Regions from separate parts of the Enterobacter vonholyi genome, predicted to be linked through region 1. Evidence: predicted binding sites of a transcription regulator. Region 1 holds the regulator's gene; each other region holds the start of a gene.
The links. The regulator PurR, encoded in region 1, represses purine synthesis genes. The targets are predictions, from matches to a motif close to CANGCAAACGTTTGCNTG.
Positions count from the first base shown of each region.

Region 2: purT (formate-dependent phosphoribosylglycinamide formyltransferase) is a predicted target of PurR. The motif match lies at 849-866, and genes of this name have one in related genera.
Region 3: carA (glutamine-hydrolyzing carbamoyl-phosphate synthase small subunit) is a predicted target of PurR. The motif match lies at 3,985-4,002, and genes of this name have one in related genera.

Region 1 is NZ_CP162152.1:1,865,642-1,871,500, reverse strand. Features, by position in the region: gene rnt (ribonuclease T) at 1-279, shown strand, start outside; gene grxD (monothiol glutaredoxin 4) at 324-671, opposite strand; gene AB3N39_RS08910 (C40 family peptidase) at 1,010-1,783, shown strand; gene sodB (superoxide dismutase [Fe]) at 1,906-2,487, shown strand; gene AB3N39_RS08900 (MFS transporter) at 2,526-3,692, opposite strand; gene AB3N39_RS08895 (YnhF family membrane protein) at 3,854-3,943, opposite strand; gene purR (HTH-type transcriptional repressor PurR) at 4,241-5,266, shown strand; gene punR (DNA-binding transcriptional activator PunR) at 5,284-5,859, opposite strand, start outside.
Region 2 is NZ_CP162152.1:2,661,550-2,667,408, forward strand. Features, by position in the region: gene AB3N39_RS12550 (tellurite resistance TerB family protein) at 81-728, opposite strand; gene purT (formate-dependent phosphoribosylglycinamide formyltransferase) at 900-2,078, shown strand; gene kdgA (bifunctional 4-hydroxy-2-oxoglutarate aldolase/2-dehydro-3-deoxy-phosphogluconate aldolase) at 2,120-2,761, opposite strand; gene edd (phosphogluconate dehydratase) at 2,801-4,612, opposite strand; gene zwf (glucose-6-phosphate dehydrogenase) at 4,846-5,859, opposite strand, start outside.
Region 3 is NZ_CP162152.1:692,338-698,196, forward strand. Features, by position in the region: gene ileS (isoleucine--tRNA ligase) at 1-785, shown strand, start outside; gene lspA (signal peptidase II) at 785-1,285, shown strand; gene fkpB (FKBP-type peptidyl-prolyl cis-trans isomerase) at 1,338-1,787, shown strand; gene ispH (4-hydroxy-3-methylbut-2-enyl diphosphate reductase) at 1,789-2,739, shown strand; gene dapB (4-hydroxy-tetrahydrodipicolinate reductase) at 2,945-3,766, shown strand; gene carA (glutamine-hydrolyzing carbamoyl-phosphate synthase small subunit) at 4,221-5,369, shown strand; gene carB (carbamoyl-phosphate synthase large subunit) at 5,388-5,859, shown strand, end outside.

The DNA.
Region 1 (5,859 bases):
GATCACAGCTTTACCATGGCTGCCGCGGAGCGCGCGTCGCTCAAACGCAACCCCTTCCACCCTTTTGTCACCTTCGACACCGCCGCATTGAGCGGCCTGGCGCTGGGACAAACGGTGTTATCTAAAGCCTGCATTACGGCTGGCATTCCGTTCGACGGAACGCAGGCGCACTCCGCTCTATACGATACGGAGCGCACCGCAGAGCTGTTCTGTGAGATCGTCAACCGCTGGAAGCGTCTTGGCGGCTGGCCGCTGCCGATGGGTGACTGCGAAGAATAAAAAAAAGCGACCTTATCTGGTCGCTTTTTTATTTGCGCAGAAAATTACTCTGCGTCCGGCTCTTCCGTTTTGTACTTCGCCGCCGTCTCTTTGATCAGCTGCTGCAGTTCGCCGCGCTGATACATTTCAATCAGGATATCGCAGCCGCCAACCAGTTCGCCGTCAACCCACAGCTGTGGGAAAGTCGGCCAGTTAGCGTACTTAGGCAGCTCAGCGCGGATGTCCGGATTCTGCAGGATATCAACGTAAGCAAAACGCTCACCACAGGCTGACAGCGCCTGAACCGCTTGTGCGGAGAAGCCGCAGCTTGGCAGCTTCGGAGAACCTTTCATATACAGCAGAATCGGGTTTTCAGCGATCTGGCGCTGGATTTTTTCAATAGTGGTGCTCATGTCTTGCTTCCTTTAACTTCTGTTACGGCATTCGTCTGACATTGTAGCGGTTCAGACTGGCATCGGAAAATAACATTTTTGTCACGTTTATACATTCTACCCCGAGTCACGAAAAGTTGCATTGCAAATGGTGTTTACCCCTGCGGCAGTCAGGGTTTTGCTTAGGGAGCGGGCAAATGTGCGACAGAACGATGAATTTTTTTGCACTTGCTAACGAAACACGATTGTAGATTGAAAAATGCTATTAACTTTCTGGCTTTTTATAGATTAGAATCGACGGGCTTTGTAAATCACACGCGGGTATTATTGATGACCTGCATTTATCAGGGGACTGCCCAGTGGCGCGGATAAATAAAATCTCGATCACGCTCTGTGCTTTACTGTTTACTTCACTCACTTTCACGCCAGTGGCAAACGCCTCTCAGCAGGCGCGGCATTCTGCTGTACAAAAAAACCATCTGGTGAAAGCCACAGAACGTAAGAAAAAAACCACCGCTAAGAACGACAAGAAAAAAACACCGGCTCAGACGAAACAGACCGCTTCCAGCAAAACGAAAACAAAACCTTCCCGCACTGCCCACTCTGCCAAAAGTAAAGCTTCGCAAACCGCCGCTAACCTCGTTACTGAAAAATGCATCACGCGTAAAGGCCATAAGGCGAAATGCACGAAGGTCACGAAAATTGCGGAAGTGCATAAAGTGCGCGTACAGAAAGCGCAAAAAACCGCAATGAATAAACTGATGGGGCAGATTGGTAAACCTTATCACTGGGGTGGGACTTCGCCGCGTACCGGTTTTGACTGCAGCGGCCTCGTCTATTACGCCTATAAAGATCTGGTCAAGTTCCGCATTCCGCGCACCGCCAACGAAATGTACCACCTGCGCGATGCCTCACCGGTTGACCGCGGTGAGCTGGAAAATGGCGATCTGGTGTTCTTCCGCACCCAAGGCCGCGGGACGGCTGACCACGTTGGCGTCTATGTAGGCAACGGAAAATTCATCCAGTCTCCACGTAGCGGTCAGGATATTCAGATCACCTCTCTCAGTGAAGACTACTGGGTACGCCACTACGTCGGCGCACGCCGCGTGATGACGCCGAAAACCATTCGCTAACCCCTGCCCTGCCACACCCGTGGCAGGGTAAGTTCCTCTTTTGCATACCCTTTCAATTTGCTATCCTGTCCTTGTTGTCTGTGTGGTTATTGGCAACGCAAAATACAATAAGGAGAGAAGCAATGTCGTTCGAATTACCTGCACTACCGTATGCAAAAGACGCCCTGGCACCGCACATTTCTGCGGAAACCCTGGAATATCACTACGGCAAACATCACCAGACTTACGTCACCAACCTGAACAACCTGATCAAGGGCACCGATTTTGAAGGCAAAACGCTGGAAGAGATCGTCCGCAGCTCTGAGGGTGGCGTATTCAACAACGCCGCTCAGGTGTGGAACCACACCTTCTACTGGCACTGCCTGGCGCCGAATGCCGGCGGTGAACCTGTCGGTGAACTGGCTACCGCTATCAACGCCGCATTTGGCAGCTTCGCAGATTTCAAAGCGAAATTTACCGATGCAGCCATCAAGAACTTCGGTTCAGGCTGGACGTGGCTGGTTAAAGAGGCGGATGGCAAACTGGCTATCGTATCCACCTCTAACGCGGGCACCCCGCTGACCACCAGCGCGAAGCCGCTGATGACCGTGGACGTATGGGAACACGCTTACTACATCGATTACCGTAACGCGCGCCCGAACTACCTGGAACACTTCTGGGCACTGGTTAACTGGGACTTTGTGGCGAAGAACTTCGCCGCGTAAAAGACACGCAGAAGGGTTCGCCCTTCTGCGTTTTTGGTTTATTCCGCAGCGCAGGCTGCTTCTGGCTGTTTACGACCCGACATCATCACCAACAGCAGGCCAAGCGCGGCAATGATTGCCCCCATCACCGGCACAAAGCTGTATCCCAGACCACCTGAAATCACGGCCCCACCGGCCGCCGCACCGAGCGCATTGCCCAGGTTAAAGGCACCGATATTGACCGAGGATGAGAGGCCCGGCGCTTCATGCGCAACACGCATCACGCGCATCTGCAGCGGTGGCACCACGGCGAACGTTGCTGCACCCCAGACGACCATCGCCATCGCGGCGCCAAACTCGTTACGCGCCAGCCACGGAATGGCGATCATGATGACAATCAGCAGGGTTAAGAAGCCCTTCAGCGTCCCGCTCACGGAACGGTCGGCAAATTTCCCGCCGAGATAGTTGCCAATCGAGAAGCCCACGCCAATCAGCACCAGCATCGCGGTCACAAAGAGAGGCGTTGCGTGGGTAATGTCATGCAGTACCGGTGAAATATAGGTATAGAGGGTAAACATCGCCCCTGCCCCGAGAACGGTGGTAAGCAGCGCGGAAAGCACCTGCGGGCGCATCAGCACCGCCAGCTCCTTACGCACTTCCGGACGTTCTCCGGCGCTGCCTTTCGGCAGGGAGAAGAACAATGCCACCATCGCGACCACGCCCAGCCCGGCCGTCGCCAGGAAAGACATACGCCAGCCGATCGCTTCTCCCAGCCAGGTTGCAGCAGGAACACCGCCGATGTTAGCGATGGTCAGACCCATAAACATGGTGGCCACGGCGCTCGCCTGCTTATGTTTTGGCACCACGCTTGCCGCCACGACCGACCCCAGCCCAAAGAACGCGCCGTGGTTGAGGCTTGTCAGAATACGCGACAGCATCAGCGTGGTGTAGTCCGGCGAAATGGCCGAAAGCACGTTGCCGAGGGTGAAAATCGCCATCAGGAAAATCAGCGCATTGCGGCGCGCGCGATGAGAAAGGAGAAGCGTCATCAGCGGCGCCCCCACCATCACGCCGATAGCGTAGGCGCTGATCAACATGCCAGCCGCAGGGATCGAGACGTCCACGCCGCGGGCGATGACGGGCAGTAACCCCATCGGGGAGAATTCAGTGGTGCCAATCCCAAAAGCGCCAATCGCCAGGGCCAGCAGGGGAAAATTGATTTTCATGCGTCAACTCCGGATGCCGTGTCATGTGGTGACACAGAACAAAGAAGCGGAAAGCATGACATCAATCACAAAAAATGAGAAGTTAACAAAATGGCAAAAGATTTTTGCCAGAGAAGTAACAATCCGGGGAGTCGGGAGGGAAGGCTCTCCCTCCGCGTAAATCAGTGCAGCGCAGCCGTCAGACCGGCCGCAACAATCAGAGCCAGCACAACAACGGTGGTGAACAGCGAAAACTTAAGATCGGAACTCATCAATTTTTCTCCTTTTAATCCCCACACGAAAAGTGAGCTTGCTCATTTTTGCACAGATTACGTCAAAAATCTTCCTGGATTTATACTGAGAACCACTTTACCTCTTCCCCTTTTCATCAAGATAGGACAAAATTCCACGCTAAATTTATTAGCGTACCGGCCATTGACCCCCTCCTGACGTCCCGTGTCGTTTTCCCGGCGTGCCGCAATTCAAGATTGCGTGATAAGGGTGAGAGAAGGCAAACGTTTACCTTCAAGTTTTTCAGGAGTTTAGGATATGGTCTGGAGTGACATTTAATGGCAACAATTAAAGACGTAGCAAAACGCGCAAACGTTTCCACTACAACCGTATCACATGTAATTAACAAAACCCGCTTTGTGGCGGAAGAGACGCGCAACGCCGTCTGGGCAGCGATCAAGGAGCTGCATTATTCGCCAAGTGCGGTCGCGCGTAGCCTTAAGGTTAATCACACCAAGTCCATTGGATTGCTGGCGACCAGTAGTGAAGCGGCCTATTTTGCCGAGATCATTGAAGCGGTTGAAAAAAACTGCTTCCAGAAAGGCTATACCCTGATTCTGGGCAACGCGTGGAACAGCATTGAAAAACAGCGCGCCTACCTGTCGATGATGGCTCAGAAGCGCGTTGACGGCCTGCTGGTGATGTGTTCCGAGTACCCGGAATCCGTGCTGTCGATGCTCGAAGAGTATCGCCACATCCCCATGGTCGTTATGGACTGGGGCGAAGCGCGTGCAGATTTCACCGACTCCGTTATCGACAATGCCTTTGAAGGCGGTTATATGGCCGGCCGTTACCTGATCGAACGCGGTCACCGCGAGATTGGCGTGATCCCGGGTCCGCTGGAGCGCAACACCGGGGCGGGCCGTCTTGCCGGTTTTATGAAAGCGATGGAAGAAGCGCTGATCACCGTGCCGGAAAACTGGATCGTGCAGGGCGACTTTGAGCCGGAATCAGGCTACCGCGCAATGCAGCAGATCGTTTCCCAGCCGCACCGTCCGACCGCCGTTTTCTGCGGGGGTGACATCATGGCCATGGGCGCGCTCTGCGCCGCCGATGAACTGGGTCTGCGCGTACCGCAGGATATTTCCGTGATCGGGTATGACAACGTGCGTAACGCGCGCTTCTTCACCCCAGCGCTGACCACCATTCACCAGCCGAAAGATTCGCTGGGCGAAACGGCCTTCAATATGCTGCTCGACAGGATCGTCAACAAGCGCGAAGAGTCGCAGTCCATTGAAGTTCACCCGCGCCTGATTGAACGCCGTTCCGTTGCGGACGGTCCGTTCCGCGACTACCGTCGTTAATCCCTTTACGGGGCCAGCTACGCTGGCTCCCGTAACCATTCCCGGTTCAGCGTTTCGCTGTCCCCCAGATAATCCAGCAGCCAGGCCATGGCGGGCGAGACATCATTTTGTTGCCAGGTCAGGCAGCAGGCCGCGTCCGGGAACGGATTTTCCAGCGTCAGTTCAACCCATTCGCCGGTATTGATGCGCGGACGCGCAAAATGAACGGGCACCATCGCGACGCACAGTCCGGCACTGAGGCACGTCGCCGACGATTCCCAGTCCGGAGCCACCACCCGCCGCTGGTTGTCCAGAAGCCAGGTGATACGCTTGGGCAATGAACGGGACGTATCCTCCAGCACCAGCGAGGGCCAGTTGCGCAGCGTATCGTCGCTAAGCGGCCCGTCCATCGCTGCCAGAGGATGATCGCTGGCCACCACGCATTTCCAGCTCAGCATCCCCATGTCGCGAAAGGCGTAACGTCCCCCGACCGGGATCGCCTGCGTCGCGCCAATCGCCATCTCCGCCCTGCCGTCCGCCAGCGCATCCCACACCCCGTTGAACACCTCCTGCGAGACCCGCAGCTCAACGTCAGAGAAATGACGATAGAAATC
Region 2 (5,859 bases), 800 kb from region 1:
CATTCTTTTTCGTTTTACACCCTATAAGGTTGGCAAAACCCACGCATGATGCAAGCGAAACAGGGTCGCAACGGCGAGAACTATCCCTGTAACGCCTGTTTTTGTTCCCGGATATCCCGCTCAATGCCTTCGCGCACGTCTTGTGGGATCTTTAACGCATCGCCCAGGGCGTTAAGGTAGCTCCGCTCCATAAAGTGATCGATATCGATGGCGGCACAGCTGAGGAAATAGAGTTCAAGCGCCTCTTCCTCATTTTTCACGCTTTGCGCCAGACGCTGCGGCTCCAGAGGCTGTTCGATGGCCTGCGCCACCAGCGTTCTGCCCTTCTCTTCAACGCCGGCTTCACGCAGCTGCTGCTCGATCGCCAGTCGTTCCTTATCGTCGATATGTCCATCACTTTTCGCGGCAAAGACCAGCGCCAGGATTAGCCGTTCGGTACGCAGATCCAGCGGCGAGGTGTGCTCGCCGTAATGCGGTTCATCGCTGTGCGCGGTCCTGACCCTGTCCTTGTATTTGTTCCACAGGACGGTACCCGCAATGGCGCCCCCACCGGCCAGCAGTGCGCCTGTCCCGTACTTTGCCAGCAGCTTGCGCGAGGATTTATTCGCGACCAGCAGGCCTGCCAGCCCGCCAAGCGCCCCGGGTACCAGCAGTTTGCTCAGGTCCCGCTCGCCAGACGATGTTTTCTGCCCTAACAGGGATTGCAATTGATTTAGCCAGCCAGACATGATTTCCCTCACTTAACGGTGAATATGTTCCACAGCGTAAGCGAGCGGGCGTCAGGAAATGTCTGGACGGGCTAAAGAAGCGCAAATTTCTTCTCCCCTCACCTGGCCGTGTACAAGACATACGCAAACGTTTTCGTTTATACTGCCCGCAACTTTTTCAGGGGGATTGTTATGATTCGTTTAGGAACCGCGCTGCGACCTGCGGCGACGCGAGTGATGCTGTTGGGATCGGGCGAGCTGGGGAAAGAAGTCGCCATTGAGTGCCAGCGTTTAGGCGTGGAAGTGATTGCCGTGGACCGTTACGCCGACGCCCCAGCCATGCACGTCGCCCATCGTGCTTATGTGATTAACATGCTGGAGGGCGATGCCCTTCGCGAGCTGATTACGCGCGAGAAACCTGATTTTGTCGTGCCGGAAATTGAAGCCATTGCCACCGATACGCTGATCGCGCTTGAGCAGGAAGGCCAGCGCGTGGTGCCCTGCGCGAAAGCCGCAAAGCTGACCATGAACCGCGAAGGCATTCGTCGCCTGGCGGCAGAAGAGCTGGGATTGCCCACGTCGAGCTATCGTTTTGCTGGCGATAAGGCAGCATTCCTGCAGGCTGTAGACGAGATTGGCTACCCGTGCATCGTTAAGCCGGTGATGAGCTCCTCCGGTAAAGGACAGAGCTTTATTCGCGACAGCAGCACGCTGGAAAAGGCGTGGGAGTACGCCCAGCAGGGCGGCCGCGCCGGCGCCGGTCGCGTCATCGTCGAAGGCGTCGTGAAGTTTGATTTCGAGATCACCCTGCTGACCGTCAGCGCCGTTGACGGCGTCCATTTCTGCGATCCGATTGGCCACCGCCAGGAGGATGGCGATTACCGCGAATCCTGGCAGCCGCAGCAGATGAGCGCCCTGGCGCTGGAACGTGCTCAGGAGATCGCCCGTAAAACCGTCCTGGCGCTGGGCGGCTATGGCCTGTTCGGCGTGGAGCTGTTTGTGTGCGGCGACGAGGTGATTTTCAGCGAAGTCTCCCCTCGCCCGCATGACACCGGCATGGTGACGCTGATTTCGCAGGATCTCTCCGAATTCGCTCTGCACGTGCGTGCCTTCCTCGGCCTGCCCGTCGGGGGTATCCGTCAGTACGGCCCGGCCGCCTCGGCGGTGATCCTGCCGCAGTTAACCAGCCAGAACGTCACGTTTGATAATGTCGACGGGGCGGTGGGTGCCGGGTTGCAGGTACGTTTGTTCGGCAAGCCTGAGATTGATGGAACCCGGCGTCTTGGCGTGGCGTTAGCCACCGGGGATAACGTTGACGACGCCGTGGCGAGAGCCAAAGCGGCCGCAGCAAGCGTTAAGGTAACGGGATAAAAAAACGGGCCGAAAGGCCCGTTTTTCATGCGACGAGAGACTTACTGCTTCGCGCCTTCTACCGCTTCGCGAGCCAGTTTGGTGATGCGATCCCAGTCGCCCGCTTCCAGCGCATCCGCCGGAACCAGCCATGAGCCACCGATGCACAGGACGCTTTTCAGTGCCAGGTAGTCACGGTAGTTGGCAGGAGAGATGCCGCCCGTCGGGCAGAAGCGTACCTGAGAGAATGGACCCGCAATCGCCTGCAGCGCTTTGGTGCCGCCGTTCGCTTCAGCCGGGAAGAATTTAAACTCTTTCAGACCGTAGTCCATGCCCAGCATCAGTTCGGAGACGGTGCTGATACCCGGGATCAGTGGAATAGTGCCTTCGGTCGCGGCTTTCAGCAGCGACTCGGTCAGCCCCGGGCTAATGGCAAACTGTGCGCCCGCTTCGGTCACTTCAGCCAGCTGTTTTGCGTTCGTCACGGTACCCGCACCGATGATGGCGTCCGGCACTTCTTTGGCAATCGCGCGAATGGCATCCATCGCGCAGGCGGTGCGCAGGGTCACTTCCAGAACGCGAACGCCACCCGCAACCAGCGCTTTCGCCATCGGTACAGCGTGCTCCAGCTTGTTTACCACGATAACCGGCACGACAGGGCCAGTGGTCAGGATTGATTCTGCACTTGTTTTCCAGTTTTTCATCAGAGTTTTCTCTCGCCAGATCGTTAAAATCAAGTCGTCTTAAAACGTAATACAGGTAGCGCCCTGCTCCGCACCGGAGAGTTTCTCACGCAGCGCGCTGAACATTTCGCGTCCGGTCCCCACGCGCGATGCGCTCAGGTCAGGAATATGGGGCTGACGTGCCGCCAGCTCGGCGTCATCGACCAGCAGGGTTAACTCACCTGTCTGACCGTTCACCCGGATCGTGTCACCGTCACGCACTTTCGCCAGTAAACCGCCGTCGTAAGCTTCAGGCGTCACGTGGATGGCTGAAGGCACTTTACCGGATGCCCCTGAGAGGCGTCCATCGGTTACTAACGCAATTTTGAAACGGCGGTCCAATAATACACCAAGTGGTGGCATAAGTTTATGTAATTCTGGCATCCCGTTAGCTTTAGGCCCCTGGTGACGCACCACCACCACGCAGTCTTTATCAAGCAGGCCGGCGTCAAAGGCAGGTAATACATCGTGCTGGCTTTCAAACACCACCGCCGGCGCTTCGATAATCTGGTTCTCTTCCGGTACGGCAGAGGTTTTCATCACCGCGCGACCGAGGTTACCGCTCAGCACTTTGGTGCCACCGTGAGGAGAGAACGGTTTGTCGATAGTGGCAATAACCTGCGCATCAAGAGACGCGCTCGCCCCATCACGCCAGTCCAGCTCGCCGTTGTTCAGCCACGGCTCCTGGGTGTAGCGCTGCAGGCCAAAGCCAGCCACGGTATTCACGTCTTCATGCAGCAGACCGCCCTTCAGCAGCTCGCGCATCAGCAGCGGTACGCCGCCAGCGGCCTGGAAGTGGTTGATGTCCGCCGGGCCATTCGGGTACAGGCGTGCCATCAGCGGCACCACGGAAGAGATCTCGGAGAAGTCATCCCAGTTAATCAGAATGCCCGCCGCACGCGCCATAGCCACCAGGTGCATGGTGTGGTTGGTTGACCCCCCGGTTGCCAGCAGCGCGACAATCCCGTTGACGATGACTTTTTCATCGACCATTTTACCCATCGGCATCCATTCGTTGCCGTTTCCGGTCAGACGCGTAACCTGACGGGCCGCGGCCTCGGTCAGCGCCTTGCGCAGCGGCGCATCCGGCTGGATAAAGGACGAGCCCGGAAGCTGCATCCCCATAAACTCCACCACCATCTGGTTAGTGTTAGCCGTACCGTAGAACGTACAGGTCCCCGGCGCATGATAGGACGCGGCTTCCGCCTCCAGCAGCGCCTGACGGTCTGCTTTCCCTTCCGCGTACAGCTGGCGGATACGCACTTTTTCTTTGTTCGGCAGGCCGCTTGCCATTGGACCGGACGGCACGAAGATAGCAGGCAGATGCCCAAACGACAGCGCCGCCATCACCAGACCCGGGACAATCTTGTCGCACACGCCGAGATAGAGCGCGCCATCAAACATGTTGTGTGAAAGACCCACCGCCGCGGACATGGCAATCACTTCGCGGCTCAGCAGGGAGAGCTCCATACCGTCCTGACCCTGCGTTACGCCGTCGCACATGGCGGGTACCCCACCCGCGACCTGGCCCACCGCATTCACGCTGTGCAGCGCTTTACGGATGATATCCGGGTAAACCTCATAGGGCTGGTGCGCGGAGAGCATATCGTTATAAGCGGTAATGATGGCGATATTGTTACGCAACATGCTTTTCAGCGACGCTTTATCGTCAGGCTGGCAGGCGGCGAAGCCGTGCGCCAGGTTACCGCAGGCCAGCTGAGATCGGTGGACGGTGTTGCTCTTTGCCTGCTCAATCCGGGCGAGGTAGGCCGAACGGGTCTCTTTCGAGCGCTCAATAATGCGCTGTGTTACGCGTAACAATGTCGGATTCATAAAAGCTCCTCTCATTTATCTGTCCGGGCTCGGGAGTTTACAAAGTCGCTGGCAGTTGTTAACAACGCTGAAACGCTTGCTGTCCGGAGCTCAGGGGCAAAATCACTTCCGGCAGTGTAATAAAAAAAGCTCCGCGGGTGAATCCACGCGGAGCTTAAAAGTTGAAAATTGTGCCACTAGCTGTGTTAGATCATGTTACCGGTAAAATAACACTTTCGGGCTAGCGGATTATCTTACTCAAACTCGTTCCAGGAGCGGCCATCGCGGGTGATCATCGCCACCGACGCGACAGGTCCCCAGGTGCCCGCCTGATACGGTTTTGGCGCATCCTGATCGGCAGCCCAGGCTTCGGTGATGGAGTCGACCCATTTCCATGCTTCTTCCACTTCATCACGGCGCACGAACAGCGCCTGAATACCGCGCATGGTTTCCAGCAGCAGACGCTCGTAAGCATCGGCCAGGTGCGTCTGGTTGAAAGTTTCGGAATAGCTCAGATCCAGCTTGGTGGTCTGCAGGTTGTGTTTATGATCCAGGCCCGGCACTTTGTTCAGGATCTGGATATCCACGCCCTCGTCCGGCTGCAGACGAATGGTCAGTTTATTTTGCGGCAGTTCCTGCCAGGACTCTTTGAACAGGTTCAATTCCGGGTTCTTAAAGTAGACAACCACTTCGGAACATTTGGCCGGCAGACGCTTACCGGTGCGCAGGTAGAACGGAACACCCGCCCAGCGCCAGTCGTCGATATCCACGCGGATAGCCACGAACGTCTCGGTGTTGCTGGACTTGTTCGCGCCCTCTTCTTCCAGGTAGCCTGGCACTTTTTTGCCTTGCGCAAACCCGGCGGTGTACTGGCCGCGAACGGTCTTCTCGCGCACGTTGGAGCGGTCGATGCGGCGCAGCGACTTCAGCACTTTCACTTTGGCGTCGCGGATGCTGTCAGCCGTCAGGTCAGACGGAGGAGACATGGCAATCATGCACAGAATCTGCAGCAGGTGGTTCTGGATCATGTCGCGCATCTGACCGGCCTGGTCAAAGTAACCCCAGCGGCCTTCAATCCCCACCTCTTCCGCCACGGTGATTTCCACGTGGTCGATAGTGCGGTTGTCCCAGTTATTCACAAACAGGGAGTTAGCGAAACGCAGCGCCAGCAGGTTCAGAACCGTCTCTTTACCGAGGTAGTGGTCGATACGGTAGACCTGGCATTCTTCAAAGAACTCGCCCACCTGGTCGTTGATTTCGCGCGAGGT
Region 3 (5,859 bases), 1.2 Mb from region 1:
CGGAAGAGATGGTGGTGCTGGACCGCTGGGCGGTAGGCTGCGCGAAAGCGGCGCAGGACGATATCCTGAAAGCCTATGAGTCTTACGACTTCCACGAAGTGGTGCAGCGCCTGATGCGCTTCTGCTCCATCGAGATGGGCTCGTTCTACCTCGACATCATCAAAGACCGCCAGTACACCGCGAAAGCGGACAGCGTGGCGCGTCGTAGCTGCCAGACCGCGCTGTTCCACATCGCAGAAGCGCTGGTACGCTGGATGGCGCCGATCATGTCCTTCACCGCGGATGAAATCTGGGGCTATCTGCCTGGCGACCGTGAGAAGTATGTCTTCACGGGTGAGTGGTACGAAGGTCTGTTCGATCTCTCCAGCACCGAAGCGATGAACGATGCCTTCTGGGACGAGCTGCTGAAGGTGCGTGGCGAAGTGAACAAGGTTATCGAGCAGGCGCGTGCAGACAAGAAAGTCGGCGGCTCTCTGGAAGCGGCAGTCACGCTGTACGCTGAACCGGAGCTGGCGGCGAAGCTGATCGCGCTGGGCGATGAATTACGATTTGTCCTGTTGACCTCCGGTGCGAAAGTTGCGGATTATGCCGAGGCTTCTGCTGATGCTCAGCAGAGCGAACTGCTCAAAGGACTGAAAGTCGCGCTGAGCAAAGCCGACGGTGAGAAATGCCCGCGTTGCTGGCATTACACTACCGATGTCGGTCAGGTGGCGGAACACGCAGACATCTGCGGACGCTGTGTAAGCAACGTCGCCGGTGACGGCGAAAAACGTAAGTTTGCCTGATGAGTAAAACTCTCTGTTCAACAGGACTGCGCTGGCTGTGGCTGGTTGTGGTGGTGCTGATTATCGATCTGGGCAGCAAATTCCTGATACTCCAGAATTTTTCTCTGGGGGAGACGGTCCCGCTGTTCCCGTCGCTTAACCTGCACTACGCGCGTAACTACGGCGCAGCGTTTAGTTTCCTTGCCGACAGCGGTGGCTGGCAGCGCTGGTTCTTTGCAGGTATCGCTCTGGGTATCTGCGTGATCCTGGCGGTGCTGATGTACCGCTCGAAGGCCACGCAAAAGCTGAATAACATCGCCTACGCGCTGATCATTGGCGGCGCGCTGGGCAACCTGTTTGACCGCCTGTGGCACGGCTTTGTGGTCGATATGATTGACTTTTACGTCGGCGACTGGCATTTCGCGACCTTTAACCTGGCCGATACGGCAATTTGTATCGGTGCGGCGTTAATCGTGCTGGAAGGCTTCTTGCCTAAACCGGCTGCGAAAGAGCAGGCGTAACACACTCGCCCGGTGGTGTAATGCCACCGGGCAAAACAAGCGAGCAATTTGCATGTCTAAATCCGTACAGAGCAACAGCGCGGTTCTCGTTCACTTCACGCTGAAGCTGGATGACGGCTCCACGGCCGAATCCACCCGCAATAACGGCAAACCGGCCCTGTTTCGTCTTGGCGATACCTCCCTGTCTGAAGGTCTTGAGCAGCAGCTTCTGGGCCTGAAAGAGGGAGAGAAAAAAGCCTTTTCGCTGGAGCCGGATGCCGCGTTTGGCGTGCCGAGTCCGGACCTGATCCAGTATTTCTCGCGCCGCGAGTTTATGGATGCGGGTGAACCGGAAATCGGCGCGATTATGCTCTTTACCGCTATGGACGGCAGCGAAATGCCTGGCGTGATCCGCGAAATCAACGGCGACTCCATTACCGTTGACTTCAACCATCCGCTTGCCGGGCGTACCGTTCATTTTGATGTTGAAGTGCTGGAAATCGATCCTGCACTGGAGGCCTGAAATGCAGATCCTGTTGGCTAACCCGCGCGGCTTCTGCGCCGGTGTAGACCGCGCTATCAGCATTGTTGAAAACGCGCTGGAGATTTACGGCGCGCCGATTTATGTGCGTCACGAAGTGGTGCACAACCGCTACGTGGTCGACAGCCTGCGCGAGCGCGGCGCCATCTTCATTGAGCAGATCAGCGAAGTACCGGACGGTGCGATCCTGATCTTCTCCGCGCACGGTGTCTCTCAGGCGGTCCGTAACGAAGCAAAAAGCCGCGATCTGACCGTATTCGATGCTACCTGTCCGCTGGTGACAAAAGTGCATATGGAAGTGGCGCGCGCCAGCCGTCGTGGTGAAGAGTCGATTTTGATTGGCCATGCCGGTCATCCGGAAGTCGAAGGCACCATGGGCCAGTACAGCAACCCGGAAGGGGGGATGTATCTGGTTGAGTCGCCTGAAGATGTCCTTACGCTGAACGTGAAAAACGAAGCGCGTCTGTCGTTTATGACCCAGACGACGCTCTCCGTAGACGATACCTCAGACGTGATTGACGCCCTGCGTCAGCGCTTCCCGAAAATCGTCGGCCCGCGTAAGGATGATATCTGCTACGCAACCACTAACCGTCAGGAAGCGGTGCGCGCGCTGGCTGAACAGGCGGATGTGGTGCTCGTGGTCGGCTCCAAAAACTCATCTAACTCCAACCGTCTGGCCGAACTGGCGCAACGCATGGGGAAAATGGCTTTCCTGATTGATGACGCGTCGGATATTCAGGAAGCGTGGGTTAAAGACGCGGCCTGTGTCGGCGTGACGGCCGGGGCGTCTGCGCCAGATATTCTGGTTCAGAACGTCATTTCCCGTCTGCAGGAGCTGGGCGGCGGCGAAGCGGTGCCGCTGGAAGGACGTGAAGAGAACATCGTTTTCGAAGTCCCGAAAGAACTGCGCATCGACGCCCGCGAAGTTGAATAGTCCTTTTTCTGATGAAAGGCCAGCACCTCCTGTGCTGGCCTTTTTTTTACCCGTTACTTTATCGTGACGACAAAATCATGTCTTTTACTGATATTTAAGTCGGTTTCACGTTAAATTCTAATTATCGGTGTTTTCAGTTGGCAGTGCTTCTCAAGGCTGGTTAATCTGAAAACGGTTTACATCATTTTAACGTAAGAGAATAACTATGCATGATGCACAGATCCGTGTCGCCATTGCGGGCGCGGGTGGACGTATGGGCCGTCAGCTTATTCAGGCGGCACTTCAGATGGATGGCGTAGCGCTTGGCGCGGCACTGGAGCGAGAAGGTTCTTCGCTTCTGGGGACCGATGCCGGTGAGCTGGCGGGCGCTGGCCACACGGGTGTTACCGTGCAAAGCAGTCTGGAAGCGGTAAAAGAGGACTTCGATGTATTCATCGATTTTACACGCCCGGAAGGGACGCTCACGCATCTGGCGTTTTGCCGTCAGCACGGCAAGGGGATGGTGATTGGCACCACCGGTTTTGACGATGCGGGCAAGCAGGCTATCCAGGATGCATCCAAAGAGATTGCGATTGTCTTCGCCGCAAACTTTAGCGTGGGCGTTAACGTCATGCTGAAGCTGCTGGAGAAGGCCGCGAAGGTGATGGGCAATTATACCGATATCGAGATTGTAGAAGCTCACCACCGTTACAAGGTTGATGCGCCATCTGGGACGGCGCTGGCGATGGGCGAAGCGATTGCTCATGCACTTGATAAAGATTTAAAAGACTGCGCGGTCTATACCCGCGAAGGCTACACCGGCGAACGCGTACCTGGCACCATCGGTTTCGCAACCGTGCGAGCGGGTGACATCGTCGGCGAACACACGGCGATGTTCGCCGATATTGGCGAACGTGTCGAAATTACGCATAAAGCGTCCAGCCGAATGACGTTTGCCAATGGTGCCGTTCGGTCCGCCTTGTGGCTGAAAGAGAAGAAAAATGGTCTTTTTGATATGCGAGATGTGCTAGATCTCAACAATTTGTAAGCATTATTACCCATCGTGATGTGGTTATTGCAGTCGTAATTGTTTGATTGCATAGGGCAATATTTTATTGCCCTTTTATTTTATCTTTTTCATGTGTTATTTTTAATTAAGCCTCTAAATTTCTATATCTTGTAGCGTTTTAACGTTACTGAAATGTAATTTTTGACCATCCGGTCCACTTTTTCATGCTCCAACACGACATTTTTTATTAAACCCGGCGCGCAAGCGTTTTCCGCGGTGATTTACCTGATCTTTTTGTCGCTTAAGCCGCATTACTCTCACCAGGGCTGCAAAACACTAAACAAAATATCCGTTTTAAGTTGACTTTTACCCACCAAATCTCCAGAATGCCGCCGTTTGCCAAAAATCCGCTGGCAACACATTTGCATTGATTCATGACACGGTTATGAATTAATATGCAAATAAAGTGAGTGAATATTCTCTGGAGGGTGTTTTGATTAAGTCAGCGCTATTGGTTCTGGAAGACGGAACCCAGTTTATCGGTCGGGCCATAGGGGCAACGGGTTCGGCGGTTGGGGAAGTCGTTTTCAATACTTCAATGACCGGTTATCAAGAAATCCTCACTGATCCTTCCTATTCTCGCCAAATCGTTACTCTTACTTATCCTCATATCGGCAATGTCGGCACCAATGCGGCTGACGAAGAATCCTCTCAGGTACATGCGCAAGGCCTGGTCATCCGCGACCTGCCGCTGATAGCCAGCAACTTCCGCAATACCGAAGATCTTTCTTCTTACCTGAAGCGCCATAACATCGTGGCGATTGCCGATATCGATACCCGTAAGCTAACGCGTTTGCTGCGCGAGAAGGGTGCACAGAACGGCTGCATCATCGCGGGTGATAACCTCGATGCGACGCTGGCGCTGGAAAAAGCGAAAGCCTTCCCTGGCCTGAACGGCATGGACCTGGCGAAAGAAGTGACTACTGCTGAAGCCTACAGCTGGACTCAGGGTAGCTGGACGCTGGAAGGCGACCTGCCGGAAGCGAAAAAAGAGAGCGAGCTGCCGTTCCACGTGGTGGCCTACGATTTCGGCGCCAAGCGCAACATCCTGCGCATGCTGGTTGACCGCGGCTGCCGCCTGACGGTGGTTCCGGCACAAACGTCTGCCGAAGACGTGCTGAAGATGAATCCGGACGGTATTTTCCTGTCCAACGGTCCTGGCGACCCGGCGCCGTGTGATTACGCCATCGCCGCCATCAAGTCCTTCCTGGAAACCGACATCCCGGTATTCGGCATCTGCCTCGGCCATCAGCTGCTGGCGCTGGCTAGCGGTGCGAACACCGTTAAGATGAAGTTCGGCCACCACGGTGGTAACCACCCGGTGAAAGACATTGATAACAACACGGTGATGATCACCGCGCAGAACCACGGCTTTGCCGTCGACGAAGCCTCAATGCCGGCTAACCTGCGCGTGACCCATAAGTCGCTGTTCGATGGCACCCTGCAGGGTATCCACCGTACCGATAAGCCAGCATTCAGCTTCCAGGGCCACCCTGAAGCCAGCCCGGGGCCACACGACGCCGCGCCGCTGTTCGATCACTTCATCGAACTTATCGAGCAATACCGTAAGACAGCTAAATAATCAGGAGCCGAGAAGACAATGCCAAAACGTACAGACATAAAAAGCATCCTGATCCTTGGCGCTGGCCCGATCGTGATCGGCCAGGCCTGCGAATTCGACTACTCCGGCGCGCAGGCGTGTAAAGCCCTGCGCGAAGAGGGTTACCGCGTTATCCTGGTGAACTCCAACCCGGCAACCATCATGACCGACCCGGAAATGGCAGATGCAACCTACATCGAGCCGATTCACTGGGAAGTCGTGCGTAAAATCATCGAGAAAGAGCGTCCGGACGCGGTGCTGCCAACCATGGGCGGCCAGACGGCGCTGAACTGTGCGCTGGAGCTGGAGCGTCAGGGCGTGCTGGAAGAGTTCGGCGTGACCATGATCGGTGCGACCGCCGACGCCATTGATAAAGCAGAAGACCGTCGCCGCTTCGACGTGGCAATGAAGAAAATCGGCCTCGACACCGCGCGTTCCGGTATCGCACACAACATGGAAGAAGCGCTGGCCG